DNA from 3 places in the Halochromatium sp. NSM3 genome. Region 2 is predicted to be linked to each of the others. Evidence: predicted binding sites of a transcription regulator. Region 2 holds the regulator's gene; each other region holds the start of a gene.
The links. The regulator FliA, encoded in region 2, starts transcription of late flagellar genes. The targets are predictions, from matches to a motif close to GCTAAAGTTNNNNNNNNNNCNGCCGATA.
Positions count from the first base shown of each region.

Region 1: the regulator FliA is predicted to act here: its motif matches at 2,717-2,744, upstream of AC54T3_RS14500 (methyl-accepting chemotaxis protein).
Region 3: the regulator FliA is predicted to act here: its motif matches at 2,882-2,909, upstream of AC54T3_RS09965 (NADH-quinone oxidoreductase subunit J).

Region 1 is NZ_JCAQIA010000039.1:22,340-27,355, reverse strand. Features, by position in the region: gene fliD (flagellar filament capping protein FliD) at 1-571, opposite strand, end outside; gene AC54T3_RS14510 (HD domain-containing phosphohydrolase) at 632-2,332, opposite strand; gene AC54T3_RS14505 (DUF2835 family protein) at 2,372-2,593, opposite strand; gene AC54T3_RS14500 (methyl-accepting chemotaxis protein) at 2,782-4,524, shown strand; gene AC54T3_RS14495 (putative metalloprotease CJM1_0395 family protein) at 4,572-5,016, shown strand, end outside.
Region 2 is NZ_JCAQIA010000036.1:6,972-11,987, forward strand. Features, by position in the region: gene AC54T3_RS13900 (methyl-accepting chemotaxis protein) at 1-1,406, opposite strand, end outside; gene AC54T3_RS13905 (OmpA/MotB family protein) at 1,511-2,155, opposite strand; gene AC54T3_RS13910 (motility protein A) at 2,184-2,960, opposite strand; gene AC54T3_RS13915 (RNA polymerase sigma factor FliA) at 2,993-3,706, opposite strand; gene AC54T3_RS13920 (flagellar protein FlhE) at 3,737-4,174, opposite strand; gene flhA (flagellar biosynthesis protein FlhA) at 4,178-5,016, opposite strand, start outside.
Region 3 is NZ_JCAQIA010000019.1:68,038-73,053, reverse strand. Features, by position in the region: gene nuoL (NADH-quinone oxidoreductase subunit L) at 1-1,788, opposite strand, end outside; gene nuoK (NADH-quinone oxidoreductase subunit NuoK) at 1,820-2,125, opposite strand; gene AC54T3_RS09965 (NADH-quinone oxidoreductase subunit J) at 2,122-2,772, opposite strand; gene nuoI (NADH-quinone oxidoreductase subunit NuoI) at 2,957-3,448, opposite strand; gene nuoH (NADH-quinone oxidoreductase subunit NuoH) at 3,525-4,571, opposite strand; gene nuoG (NADH-quinone oxidoreductase subunit NuoG) at 4,584-5,016, opposite strand, start outside.

The DNA of each region.
Region 1 (5,016 bases), on a different contig from region 2:
CTGCGGCGTTGATGCTGTCGCGGAGATCCTCGAGGCTGTCCCCAGCTCCCACCGCCACGTCGAATGTCCCCGCGCCTACCTCAATGCTGAGAGTACCTGCGGAAAAGTTATGTCCCTCGGCAAAACCATCAGTAGCAAGGCTCTGCGAACGGGCCAGCTTGGTCACATTCACATCATAACGACCCGGCACCGCATCGGAACTGGCCGCCGAGGTGACACTGCTGCCGGTGACATTGCTCGAGACGCTCTCGTAGAGCGAGTTGCCGTTGAGCGCGTTGGACGCCGACTGGAACGCCGACAGGGCGCCTTGTAGCCTGCCATACGCCGAGAGCTTGGCCTCCTGAGCTTCCTTCTGCTGAACCAGAGGCTGCAACCTGCCACGCTCGGCATCGCGCAACTGGTCGAGCAAGCCGTTGAGATCGAGTCCTGAACCGATACCGAGCGATGTGATGGTTGACATTAATGCCTCCTGGTGTGGCTTTTGGAATCCGGCAAATGAGGGACTGAGGCTCCGGTCAGTCGCTGACGCGGGTGATGGCTTTGCCGGTTTAACAAGATTATCGGCGGACACCCGTTAGACTTTAGGCGCGCCGCTGCGTAAATGCGAGCAACTGTGATGGGCGTCAAAGGCTCAGATCGACAGCGGCAGCTCCTCAACGGGTTTGCCCAGCGGCAGCAGAGATTCGCCGCGCAGGACCTCGCCCAGTGAGCTGTCCGGCGGCTTGATCGCATCGGTCAGTTGCACCTGGGACGGTTGTCCCTGCTCGTCGAGCCCCTGCACCCAGGCCAACTGGCCGGATTCGTAGCGCACCAAGGAGCCGATCGGCAGCAGCCCGAACGCCTTGATATAGCGCTTGACCCAGCGTTGCTCGAAACGTTCGGGATGATCGAGCAAGTGGCGATAGATCTCGGCGATCTTCCAGGCCGGTCGATCGGGCCGGTCTCGGCGCATGGCATCGACGACATCCGCCACCATCGCCAACCGCGGCAGCTCGCCCAGTTGATCGCCGCTCAAACCCGCCGGATAACCACTGCCATCGAGCCGCTCGTTGATCTCCTTGAACACGCTCCTGACGACGCTGCTCGGGAGCCATTGACAGGTCTCGAAGCCGTGCTCGAGGTGCGCGACATGCCCATGCAGCTTGGCGCGCTGCTCCTCATCGAGCTGCGGCGCCTGCAGCAGCTCGTCGGGCAGCAAGGCCTTGCCGAGATCATGGACCATGGCGCAAGCGGCCACCGCCTTGCAGGCCTCGCGCGGCATCTTGCTACGGATGGTCAGATCGAGCAGGGCCACGGCCACCGAGAGACCATGCCGCACCAGCCGGGCCTCTTGGAAGAGACAGCGGGTGGCGAACAATAACGCCTCGCGATCCTCATCGTAGAGCGCCATCAAGCGGTCGGTATAGCGCGAGAGTTGCGCCGAGTGCAGGCGCGGATGATCGCGCAGCTCGAGCAACTGGGCATCCAGATAGCCCGCCACGCGCGCTAGGCGCTTGGTCATCGCCGTCGCATAGACGTGCGCATTACGGCGCGCAACCACCGGGGGAGCCTTGGGATCGATCTGGAACAGCACCGAGCGCAGCATCCCCTCGTTGCCAGCGCTCGACTGACGCGCCGACTCGCGCTCGATCTCGCGCACGAACATCCACAGCTGGCGCTCCTGCTCGAGAGTGGAGCGCGTGAACTCAAACCCCACAGTGACGACCTGGCGTTCCACGTCGACCCGATGATGCTTGGGGGTGCCTTGGACCGATAAGCGAGCGCCGTTAGGGAAATGCAGCTCGACCACGAGCGACGCCGATGAGGCCAGCATGTTGGCGCTCGCGACCGGCATCTCGAGCTGGCACCCGTCCAGGCACAGATCCCTGAGATCCCCCTGCGAGCTGGTTCCATCCGCCTCGTGCCTGAGGATAGCGCCCACTTCCATGCCCAATCGCAACCGCGCGCGGAAGGATTCTCGCCGCTGCAGCACCTCCAGTTGATAGGGATACTCGCAGCGGCCTTGCAGGCGACCGTTGTTGTTCTGGCAATCGCCGAGGGTCAGCACCGGCGTGCGCAGCATCACCCCCTGCGCCTGCCCCAGCAGCCGGAAGGGCTGCCCATGCTGGAGCCCGCTGGCCACCTCCCGGATCGCGCTGATATCCAGCAGCAGATACTCGCCAAACGCCTGATCGGCGACCAGAACTGGCAGTACCTGACCATCGCTGCCTTCCATCACCAGCGAGGCCCCACCCGGCTCGCTCAGCGCGTTCAGCAGCGCCTCGACCTCGGACGGCTTCGTCACGCTGGTGTAGCCGTCTTCCTGTTCCGTCGTTGCGTCTTGTTCCGTCATTGCGTCCCCATGCTGGTCTTGCTCCCGTCTCGGTAATCATCAGAGCAAAGGCTCTATCCTCTCAAACTGTCCTGCCGAAGAAAAACTCAGCCGGTAAATACCATGCACCCCGTCACGCGTCACCACGTGGCGTAAGGCCGTGGCCGGAAACACCACGCGCCGTCCATCCAGGCTCCATGTATACACGTGCTCGACTCGCCCTTCATAGTGGGCCTGGCAGGTATCGGCGGACAGCTCGATGAAGACATCGATAGTTGGCATGTTTTGTGCTTTAATTCCTCGTTTCCCAGCTTCGCTTCCCGGAGGCCGGCCACGGGATAATGATATACTGCGCGGGATGCATGACCGAAAAGCAGTGGCGGTTGATCCTCATCAGCTTACCGCGCTCAAGTGAGCGGCTTTTAGGTCGATGTCTCCTTAAAAGGCTGTTCCAGAGAGAAGATTGCGCCATGACCCTGACGATCAAACATCGCCTCATCCTGTTGATTAGCATCACGCTGGTGCTGCTGTTGGCCGTCGGGGGCCTGGGTCTGAAGGGCATGCAATCAACAAACAGCGCTCTTGAAGATATTTACGAAGACAATCTACTGCGCTCGCAGGATCTGGCGCGCATCGATGCGCTGCTGCGCAACATCATGATGGAGATCTTCCTGGCCTCGCAGCATGATCCAAGGCTGGCGGTTGGCGCGCTGCATACCCATCCCACCTCCATGCACATGGACGTTATCGAGGGTAACCAGGCCGAGCTGGACAGCCTCTGGAAGCCATACCAAGCGACCATCGACGACCCTGAGTCGCAAACCTTGGCGGAGCGTTTCAACGCTGAGTATCAGCGCCTGATCTACAACGCCTTGGAGCCGGCGATGGATCTGGCCCTCAAGGACGAGTTTTCCAGCACCAACCATCTCATCTTCATCGAAGGGCTCCCAGCCTACCAGGCAATCAACAAGACCCTCGTCGAGATGATCGAGTTGGAGAAGCAGACAGCTCTGGAAAGCTACCGCAGCGCCGCCGCCGATACGGCCTTCATGAGCAACCTGATGATCGCCGCCGTCATCATCGCGACCGTGTTCGGAGCACTGCTCGGCTGGCAGCTGATCCTGCGCATCACCCGTCCGCTGACCGAAGCCAAGCGGGTCTTCGTCGAGATGTCAAAGGGCAACCTGACCAACCGGATTCAGACCACGGGCAAGGATGAGGTGGGCCAAACCCTGCTGGCCCTAGCCGACACCCAAGACAAGCTGCGCGATCTCATCGTCCATATCCAGGGCTCGGTGGAATCGATCAGCACCGCCGCCAACCAGATCTCCACCGGCAATACCGATCTCTCCCAGCGCACCGAGCAACAGGCCTCCAGCCTGCAGGAAACGGCGAGCAGCATGGAAGAGGTCGCCTCCACGGTCAAACACAACACCGAAAACACCTCACAGGCCAACCAATTGGCCAGCCAAGCCAATGCCTCTGCCAGCAAGGGCGGCGAGAAGGCCCAGCAGGCCATGGGCAAGATGCACGAACTGACCGAAAGCTCGGATAAGATCAGCGGCATCATCACGCTCATCGATGGCATCGCCTTCCAGACCAATATCCTGGCGCTGAACGCCTCGGTCGAGGCCGCCCGCGCCGGCGAGCAAGGCCGCGGATTCGCTGTGGTCGCCCAGGAAGTGCGCAACCTCGCGCAGCGTTCCGCCGATGCGGCCAAACAGATTCAGGAACTGATCGCCCTCAACGGCGAAGTCGTCAAGGAAGGACGGAGCTTGGTCGAGGCCGTGGGCTCATCAATGAGCGAAATCGTCATCCATAGCGCCAAGGTCTCGGGGCTGATGGACGAGGTCAACCGCGCCTCGAACGAGCAAACGATGGCGATCGATCAGGTCAGCGTGGCCATCAGCCAGATGGACGAGGTCACGCAGCAGAATGCCGCCCTCGTCGAGCAGACCGCGACCGCTTCCGCCTCGCTGGAAGACCAAACCCGCGACCTCGCCGAGGCGGTGGCCTTCTTCAATGTCGGCGACCAAGCCTCGACCAATCTCGCCCTCCCCGCCGGGAGGACGAGCAACAAGGCCGCCGCGCACAGGCCGGCCGCTCTCTCGCCACCACCCAGCAAGGGGGCAAGCAGAGGCGGGTACCAGGCGGCGCCAAAGCCGCGCGAGACGGCCACCACGCACAGCGAAGATGACTGGGAAAGTTTTTGATGGCCTGACCAACACTCAGGTTCTCAACCGATATTGAGGATCGCACCGTGATCATTCCGACCGCCGTTGGCTCGTTTCCAAACATTGCCTCCCCTGGCAATCCTGCCCAAGGCGGTGCGCTGCCACCAGGACAGACACGCCCCCCCGAGCCCGGCACGAGCGAGCCCGGCCACAATGGCGCCCCCATTGACCGGGCCGCCGAGGAAGGCGCCAGCGGTCGGGTCGCCGAAGGCGATGCCGCAAGCAGCGCTCGGAACGACACCCTCGCCCAAGAATTCTCGCCGCAAGAGCTGAAACTCCTCGATCAGCTCAAACAGACCGACCGCACGGTCCGCCAGCATGAGATGGCGCATCAGGTTGCCGGCGGCCGTTACACGGGGAGCGCCAGTTACGACTACGAGATCGGCCCCGATGGCCAGCGCTATGCCGTCGCTGGCCGCGTCTCGGTCGACTATGGCCCCATCACTGGCGACCCGAGGGCCACGATCGAGA
Region 2 (5,016 bases):
CCATGTTCGCCGGCGCGCGCCGCCTCGACCGAGGCGTTGAGCGCGAGGATATTGGTTTGAAACGCGATGCCGTCGATCAAGGTGACGATATCGGTGATGCGGGACGAGGCCCGGTCGATCTCCTGCATCGTGGTTTCGAGCGCCTGCATCGCCGAGGTGCCTTGCGCGACCACCTCGCTGGCCTCGGCCGAGAGCGCGCTGGCCTGATTGGCGGACTCGGCGCTATGCGCCACGGTCGAGGCGATCTCCTCCATGGCCGCCGAGGTTTGCTGCAGGTTGGAGGCGGCCTCATCGCTGCGGCTGGCGAGATCCTGGCTGCTCTGGGCAATGGCGCCGGCGGTTTGAAAGACGTCTTGCGCGCTCCTGCTGACGTCTTGCAGCGTCGTCTGCATGCGCGAGACGAAGGCATTGAATTGATGCGCCAGCTCGCTGAGTTCATCGCGGCCGCTGTCATCGAGGCGCCGGGTCAGGTCGCCCTCGCCCTCGCCCTCGGCGATATTGCCCATCGCCTCCGCAGTCTGCTTGATCGGCCGGGTAATGGTGCGGGCGATCAGCAGTGCCAAGAGCACGCCGACGCCCAAGGTCAGGGCGGTGATGAGCAGGGCCGCGTTGCGCGCGGTGGCGGCGCGCTCGAGGTAAGAGGAGCGGTCGAACGCCACCTCGAGCACACCGGCCGGCTCCCCGGAGAAGTCGCGGATGACCGCGCCCATCACCGCCATCGGCGTGCCCGCATGGGTGCCGTGTTCGATCGTCTCCTCGCCGTTCATCGCCGCTTCCAGCGCCTGCTCGCTCAGCAGCGGCTGCTCGTCGACGGTCGAGGCAAAGGTGCTGAAGCTGGCACCATCGGGCAGGCGCAGCGCGGCTTCGGCGCCATATTGGGCGTGGAAGCGCTCGAAAAAGTCCTGGCCGAAGCTCATGCCGAACTCCAGCGAGCCGATATGCGAGCCCTGCCACTCGACCGGCACCAGGCTGCGAATGCCGAGCCCGTAGACGCCACGCTCCAGACCCGAGATGGGGGCCCGGTTGCGGTTGGTCTCGATGATGGTCTGGCGAATGTCGGTGAGGTCGTCACCGAACTTTTCCGGGCCATGCACGCGCAGAAAGGAGGTGGCCGGTGGCCGGTGGAATTGAAACTGGGCGATGCCGTGATCGGCTTTCAGCTGATCGAAGCCGGGCACGAACCAGTCCGCAAGCTGTTCGCGCTCGCCCTCGGCGAAGGCCTGCCGCACCTCGGGGATGCCAGCGATTAGCGCACTCATGGCACTGCCCCGGCGGCTCTCCGCCTCCAGCGCGGCCACCAGATTGCCATGCAGGGAGCGCAACTCGCGCCGCTCGGCCTCCTGGATCACCGCATCGAGACGGTTGAGCAGGAAGGGCACGATGATGGCGATCGCCAGCAGCAGCATCGCAATAAACCCCGCAACGATGCGGACTCCGATTGGAAAGTGGTTTAGGCGCATGACTTCAGGCCTGCCTGATGGCTTGCGGATTGATCCAACAGCGGATCGCGCTACAGGGTCTGCTTCAACAAGAGTTCGACACGGCGGTTGGCGGAACGCCCCTCCGGTGTGTCGTTGCTTTCCAGCGGTTGTGTATCGGCATAACCGATCGCGCGCAAACGGGTTTCCGGGATACCGGCGGCGCTCAGATAACGTAACACCGCGATCGCGCGCGCCGTCGACAGCTCCCAGTTGGACGGGAAACGGGCGGTGGCGATGGGGATGTTATCGGTGTGGCCCTCGACCGAGATCTGCCCCTCGATGTTTTCCAGCATCGGCACCAGCGACTCGATGACCTCGCCGCCGCCGGCGGTCAGCTCGGCCTGGCCGCTCTTGAACAAGAGGTTGTCATCGATGCGCAGGGTGATGCCTTGTTCGCCTTCGTCGACGCTGACCCCTTCCATCTCCAACCCCTCGAAGCGCGGTTGCAGACCGTCGTGGCGTGGCTGGATACCGGTGGTCTTGGGGCCGATCTCGGTCGAGGGGATGCCCGGTTGCGTCTGCGTCTCATACTCGGCCTTGCCCAGCATCGACACCATCAACACGAACAGCGTGATCAGCAGCGTCAGGACATCGAGATAGCTGATCAGCCAGCTCTCGGTTTGGTCACCTCCGCGCGGGGTTTCGAGCATCGAGACGCGGGCACGCTGCACCATGGCTTAACTCTCCTGACTCGTTTACGGGTCAACTTGGGTCACGAATCTCATCGTGGTGTTTGGCCATGAAGGAGTTCAGTGTCTCCTCGATGAAGGAGGGCAGGCGGCGCTTGGTGATCAGCGAGATCCCCTCCAGGACCATGTTCATCGCGATCAGCCGCTCCTCGGTGCGCCGCTCCAGTTTGACCGCAAAGGGCTTGAACACCAGATTGGCGAGCAGGATGCCATAGAAGGTGGTCAACAGGGCGACGGCCATGCGCGGGCCGATGATCTCCAGATCACCGGCTTCCATGACCTCCAGCATGTTCACCAGACCGACCAGGGTGCCGATCATGCCGAAGGCCGGGGCGTAGGTGGCCATGGTATGGAAGACCTGCGCCTCGGCATGTTCGCGGGCCTTGAGCCGGGCGATGCGCCAGCTCAGCAGGTCGATGATCTCCTCCTCCTTGGTGTTGGAGATGACGAGCTGGATGCCGCTGCGCAGGAATGGATTGCGGGTCTGGGTGAGCGCCTTCTCGACAGCGCGCACATCGCCCTTGAACCAGAGCCGCGACATGTCCACCAACTCCTGGATGTCGTCGCGGACATAGGTGTTCTCGCGCCGGAAGACGACCCCGATCAGGCCGACCACGCGCAACACCTCGCGCAGCGGATAACTGATGAAGGTCGCCGCCATGGTGCCGGCCAGCACAATGGCCAGGCCCGGTAGATTGAGAAAGCTATCGGGCGACTCGGCGGCGAAGAAGAACACGCTGCCGAGGAGCACCATACTGGCGAGGATACCGATGAGTGTCGATGGATTCATAGTTCCTTGAGTTGAAAAGCAGCGGGTGGGAATTAGCGCTCCACAGGCGCTTCCTGCAAGCGCGCCCTGAGGCGGCTGAGCGCTTGGCTGTGCAACTGGCAAACGCGAGACTCGCTGACCCCGAGCACGGCGCCGACTTCCTTGAGGTTGAGTTCTTCCTGATAATAGAGCGCCATCGTCAGCTTCTCGCGTTCCGGCAGGGCCTCGATGGCCGCCACCAACTGATCCCGCCGCTCGCCCGCGAGGAGCGCGGTCAGCGATGGGTCGGCCGGGCGGCTGGCCGCTCCAGGCTCGACGCCCTCTTGGAGCAATTCCTCGAAGGGCAGAAACTGGCCATTGTTGGTGTCGTTGAGCAGGTGACGGTATTCGGCCAGATCCATATCGAGTTCTGCGGCGATCTCGTGCTCTTCCGGGGCGCGGCCGAACTGCTGCTCGAGCCGCTGAATGGCGTCATCCATCGCCCGTGCGTGACGGCGCACACTGCGTGGCAGCCAGTCGCGGCTGCGCAGCTCATCGAGCATGGCGCCGCGAATGCGCTGATTGGCAAAGGTCGCGAAGCTCGCCCCCTGGCTGGCATCGAAACGCCCCAGGGCCTCGAGCAGACCGAGGGTGCCGGCTTGGATCAGATCATCCAGTTCGACGCTCGACGGCAGCTTCATCTGCAGCGCGAGCGCTTGACGACGCACCTGCGGCAAATACTGCGTGATGAGTTCGTGCTGATCGATCTTGCCTTTCGCAGTATACATTCGGTTCGCCTAAGTCTCCCAAGGCTTCGTTCAGCGGTAATTGACGATCACCTGCAGCCCCTGCACGCGCACGGCTTGTCGCTGCCCCGGCATGAGCGAGAAATGGAAACGCAGTGCCGCGTCCGCCGGCAATCCCGCGAGGGCCTGACTCTGACCGCGCACGCTCGGCAGCGGCATGCAGCGCTGCGCTTGGCACAGGCGCGCGTTCAGGGCGCTGCCGGGTGGCTGCTCGAAGCGCCAGACGATGCTGTGGATCACGCCCGCATGCACACCGTCACCGGGTGGCAGCAGCGGACGCGAGAGGCTCTCGCGTTCGGCCAGGATGACCCTCAGCGACGGCGCGTTGGCCACCCAACTGCCGGCCGCCGCCGCCAACGCCGGCACCCATGCCAGCGTTACGGCCAGCGCCAGGAGCGCTCCGCCCTGCCTCGCCGTGCGCAGGGTGTCGACAATGCTCAGTCCTGGCATGCGCTATTTGCCTCCGATCAATTGGGTCACGCGCAGCGTGCGATCATCGGGAATCTCGGCCTGCGACATCACCACCAGATGCCGCAGGCGCCGACGCAGGAAGCGTGCGAGCACGGCTCTGAGGTTGTGCTGCACCACCAGCACCGGCGGATCACCGCCGGCCTCCTGACGCATCAGCGCCTTCTCGGCCTGCTGCATCAGGGTCTCGGCCAGCCCCGGCTCCAGCGCCCCGCTGCCGCTCATGGCCTGTATCAGGATCTGCTCGAGCTGCGCGTCCAAGCCAATCACCCTGAGTTGCTTTTCGCCGGGGAACCACTGTTGCACGATGGCGCGTCCGAGCGCGATCCGCACCAAGGCCGTGAGTTCACCCAGGTCTTGTTGTTGCGACGCATGTTCGGCCAGGGTATCGAGGATGCTGCGCAGATCCCGGATCGGCACCTCCTCGGCAAGGAGGTTTTGCAGCAGGCGCTGAAACGCGGTCAGCGAGATCAGCTTGGGCACCACATCCTCGACCAGGCTCTTCTGCTCCGCGCCGAGCTTATCGAGCAGACTCTGAACCTCGGCGCGCCCGAGCATCTCGGCGGCATGGCGATGCAGGAGATGGTTCAGATGCGTGGCGACCACGGTGCTGGCATCCACCACCGTATAGCCGTAGACCTGCGCATGCTCGCGCTGTTCACTGCCGATCCAGACCGCCGGCAGACCGAACGCTGGATCCTGCGTCGGCGTGCCCTCCAGCTTGCCGGAGACCTGCCCCGGATCAATCGCCAGCCAGCGCCCCGGGAAGACCTCGGAGCGGCCGATCTCGGCATCCTTGAGCGAGACCAGATAGGTATTCGGCC
Region 3 (5,016 bases), on a different contig from region 2:
GAACACGCGCTGATTGAAGTCGTCGAAGCCGTACTTATCCTCGAGCAGGCGCGTCAGCCAGCCACCCCGCTGCTGCAGCTCGACATCGATCTTCGGATTGCGCTGCAGCACATAGGACCAGTAGTAGGCCGCCAGTACCAAGCCGGCCATCGACAGCCAGAACGGCGCGGCCTGCATCCCGTGACGAATGAACTCGCGCTGCCCATGCCAATGCGCGGCCAGGTGATGCAAGGTGTCCTGCTCGGGCTTGACGGTGATCGCATCGCCGAGCCAGTTCTGCACCAGCAGGGGCTCGACCGTGTACCAGCCGATGAACACCGACGGGGTCGCCAGGGCGATCAGCGGGATGGTCACGACCCAAGGCGTCTCGTGCAGATGCGAGCGGGTGTGCTCATCCATCCGCGGCTCGCCGTGGAAGACTAGGAAGTAGAGCCGGAAGCTATAGAGCGCGGTGACGAAGGCACCCAGGGTCAGCAGCAGATGCGCCAAGCTGGCACCGCCGATGTGCGAGTGCCCCACCGCCTCGATGATCGCATCCTTGGAGAAGAAGCCGGAGAAGCCCGGGAAGGCGATCAGCGCCAGCGAGCCGAGCAGCGCGGTGATCCAGGTGATCGGCATATAGCGCCTGAGCCCACCCATGTTGCGGATGTCCTGATCATGGTGCATGGCGATGATCACCGATCCCGCAGCCAGGAACAGCAGCGCCTTGAAGAAGGCATGGGTCATCAGGTGGAAGATGCCGGCGGCATAGGCCGAGGCGCCGAGCGCGGCGATCATGTAGCCGAGCTGGGACAGGGTCGAGTAGGCGACCACGCGCTTGATGTCGTTCTGCACCAGCCCGACCAGCCCCATGAAGAAGGCGGTGACCGCGCCGATCACCAGCACGAACGACAGCGCCGTGGTCGAGAGTTCATAGAGCGGCGACATGCGCGCGACCATGAAGACACCGGCGGTGACCATGGTCGCGGCATGGATCAGCGCCGAGATCGGCGTCGGGCCTTCCATCGAATCCGGCAGCCAGACGTGCAGCGGCATCTGTGCCGACTTACCCATGGCGCCGATGAACAGCAGGATGCAGATCAGCGTCATCAGCGAGACCCCGCCGAACACCGCGACCTGGGTATCGGCCAGCGCCGGTGCCTGGGCGAAGACCTCGGCATAGTCGAGCGAGCCGAAGTACATCACCACCGCAGCGATACCGAGGATAAAGCCGAAATCACCGACCCGGTTGACCAGGAAGGCCTTGAGGTTGGCCGAGATCGCCGACTCGCGCACCGTGTAGAAGCCGATCAGCAGATAAGAGACCAGGCCCACCGCCTCCCAGCCGAAGAACAGCTGCAGGAAGTTGTTGGACATCACCAACATCAGCATCGAGAAGGTGAACAGCGAGATATAGCTGAAGAAGCGCTGATAGCTGTTGGTGCCGACGCGCGAGTCCTCGGGCCAGTTGTGGGCGTCGTCGGCCATGTAGCCGATGGTGTAGATATGCACCATCAGCGAGACGAAGGTCACCACCGCCATCATCAAGGCGGTGAGGCGATCGACCAGGAAGCCGATCTCGAAGCGGATGCCATCGGCGACCATCCAGGTGTAGACGGTGCCGTTGAAGGCCTGCTCGTCGTGCCAGATGAAGCGCGACAAGACCCAGAGCGACAACAGGGTCGCGATGCCGACGCCAAGGATGGTCACCGAGTGCGCGCCGACGCGGCCGATCTTGCCGCCGAAGAAGCCGGCAATGATGGCGCCGATCAGGGGCGCCAGCACGATGGTCAGATAGACGGTCTCCATGGAAGGATTCTCCGAGCGGTGTCCGGTGGGCTCAGCCCTTGAGCATGTCCAGATCGTCGACGTTGATGGTGCGCCGATTGCGGAACAGGACCACCAGGATGGCGAGCCCGATCGCGGCTTCGGCAGCGGCGACGGTGAGGATGAAGAACACGAAGATCTGACCACTCAGATCGCCGAGGAAATGCGAGAAGGCGACGAAGTTCATGTTCACCGCCAGCAGCATCAGCTCGATGCACATCAGCAGGATGATCACATTCTTTCGGTTCAGGAACACCCCGGCAACCGAGATCGAGAACAGCAGCCCGCCGAGCAGCAGGTAATCGGAGAGGGCGATCATTCGGATTCCTCCTTCAGCGCCGGCCCTGCAACTTTCTGACCCAGACGCGGCGCGGCCGGCATCGAGACCAGGCGGATGCGATCCGGCCCTTTCTTCACCCGCACCTGCTTCGACGCATCCTGATACTTGGTCTCGGGACGACGACGCAGGGTCAGGCGAATGGCGGCGACGATGGCCACCAGCAGGATCACTGCAGCGATCTCAAACGGATACAGGTAGGTGGTGTAGAGCTGCAGCCCGAGTTCGACCGTATTGCTGTAGTCGGCGGGCTGCGCCTCGGGCTTCGCAAACAGCTCGAGCCCGAAGTTGGACGGACCCAAGACCAGGAACAGATTCACGACCATCACCAGCGCGATCAGCAGGCCGACCGGCAGATAGCGGATGAATTGCCCGCCCAGCACAGCAATGTCGACATCGAGCATCATCACCACGAACAGGAACAACACCATCACCGCACCGACATAGACCAACACCAGCACGATGCCGAGGAACTCCGCCTCCAGCAGTAGCCAAAGGGCCGCACTGCTAACGAAGGCCAACACCAGAAACAACACCGCGTGAACCGGGTTGCGGCGCGTCACCACCATCCCTGCGGCGAATACGGTTATGGCCGCGAAGACATAGAACAGAAATTTTTCGAAGCCCATGGGATTTCCAGCTGGCATGGCTGCACGGGAGTCCGGATCTCGCGCGCAGGCAGACGTTGACAGTCGATGTATAAAACGGACCCGCACCCTGCGGGCCCGGCCCGGGGCACATCGGCACCGCTCTCTTTATCTTTCTCCTGCTCGATCGACTCGGTTGCCGACTCAGACAACCGACGTCTTGATCTCAGCGGTAGGGCGCATCCGCACTCCGCGCCGCCGCGATCTGCGCCTCGTACTTATCTCCGATCGCGAGCAGTTTGTCTTTGGTCATAATGTTCTCGCCACGATTTTCGAAGTGGTATTCGTAGATATCGGTCTCGACGATCGAATCGACCGGACATGACTCTTCACAAAAGCCGCAGTAGATGCACTTGAAGAGATCGATGTCGTAGCGTGTTGTGCGCCTTGATCCGTCAGCCCGGGGCTCGGCCTCAATGGTGATCGCCAGTGCTGGGCAGACCGCCTCGCACAGCTTACAGGCGATGCAGCGCTCTTCGCCGTTTGGATAACGACGCAGCGCATGCAGGCCGCGAAAACGCGGTGAGACCGGCGCCTTCTCCTCCGGATACTGCACCGTGAACTTGCGCTTGAACAGGTAGCGCCCGGTCAAGCCCATTCCGCGGAACAGCTCGATGAGCAGGAGGCTGTTTAGATAAGTGCGTGCGGCTTGAAGCATGATTACTCTATCGGCTGTCGACTGGCGCGGGGGTCGCGATCACGCATCTTTGCGATCCAAGCTAGGGCCATCCTAGTTAGGCAGACGCGGCAGACCACCAGGGTGGCAACTGCGCGAGCACGGCCACGGCGACCACAAGAATCCAGACGATTGTGATCGGAATAAACACCTTCCAGCCCAGCCGCATGATCTGATCGTAGCGATAGCGCGGAAAGGTCGCGCGCAGCCAAAGGAAGACAAACATGAAAAAGAAGGTCTTCAGTATCAGCCAGACCATCCCCGGCACCCAGGCCGTCGCCTCGTCGAGCACAGGGATACCCTGGAACGGCGACAGCCAGCCGCCGAAGAACAACAGCGTCGCCAGCATCGCGATCAAGACCATGTTCGCGTATTCGGCGAGGAAGAAGATCGCGAACGCCATGCCTGAATATTCGACGTGGAAACCGGCAACGATCTCGGATTCGCCCTCGGCCACATCGAAGGGCGCGCGGTTGGTCTCGGCGACGCCGGAGATGAAGTAGACCCCAAATAGCGGTAGCAGCGGCAGCCAAAACCAGGTCAGCAGGCTGCCGCTCTGGCTCTCGACGATGGCGCTCAGATTCAGGCTGCCGGCCGCGACCAGCACCCCAACCAGCGCAAAGCCCATCGCGATCTCATAGGCGACGATCTGCGCCGCCGCACGCATCGCACCGAGCAGCGCGTATTTCGAGTTCGAGGCCCAACCGGCGATGATAACGCCATAGACGCCGAGCGAGGTCAGCGCCAGCACATAGAGGAGGCCGGCATTGATGTCGGCCAATACCAGGCCAGCATCGAAGGGGACCACCGCCCAAGCCGCGAGCGCCGGCACGATCGAGATCAGCGGCGCGAGCAGGAACAGGCCCTTGTTGGCCTTGGTCGGGACGATGATCTCTTTGACCATCAGCTTGACGGCGTCGGCGATCGGCTGCAACAGCCCACGCCAGCCAACCCGGTTCGGGCCGATCCGGACCTGGATATAGCCGATCACCTTGCGCTCGGCATAGGTGTACCAGGCCACCACCGCCAGCAATGGGCCGATGATCGCGACGATCGCGACGAGGCTCTGTACCGGAAGCGGCAGCCACTGCCACAAATCCATCATCTGCTTGCTCTCCTATGCCCCGATCTTCTCGATGCGCACCGGGCCGATGATCGGTCCAAGCGCCTCGCTGCCGTCGACGGCGGAAGGGATTCTCGCGCAGCCGAGCGCGATGCGGTCATTGAGCACCACCGGTGCCCGTGCCTCTGTCGCAGTCTCTGACGCTGCTGCGTTGCCAATGCCCGAGCCCGAATCAGGACCAGAGCCAGAACCCGCGCTAACGCCTGTACCACCACCTCCAGCACCAGCACCACCCTGGATCAGTCGCACCTGATCGCCCTCAACCAGCCCCATGTCGGCGGCCTGTCGCGGATGCAGATGCACCGCAAGCGACTCGGCCAAGGGCGTGCGCTGCAAGGCCGGCGCATGGCGGACCAACGCATCGCTGGCATAGATCGGCAGGTTGCCGATCCGCGTCAGCTCGGCGCCGGACGGCGCTGGTCGCTCG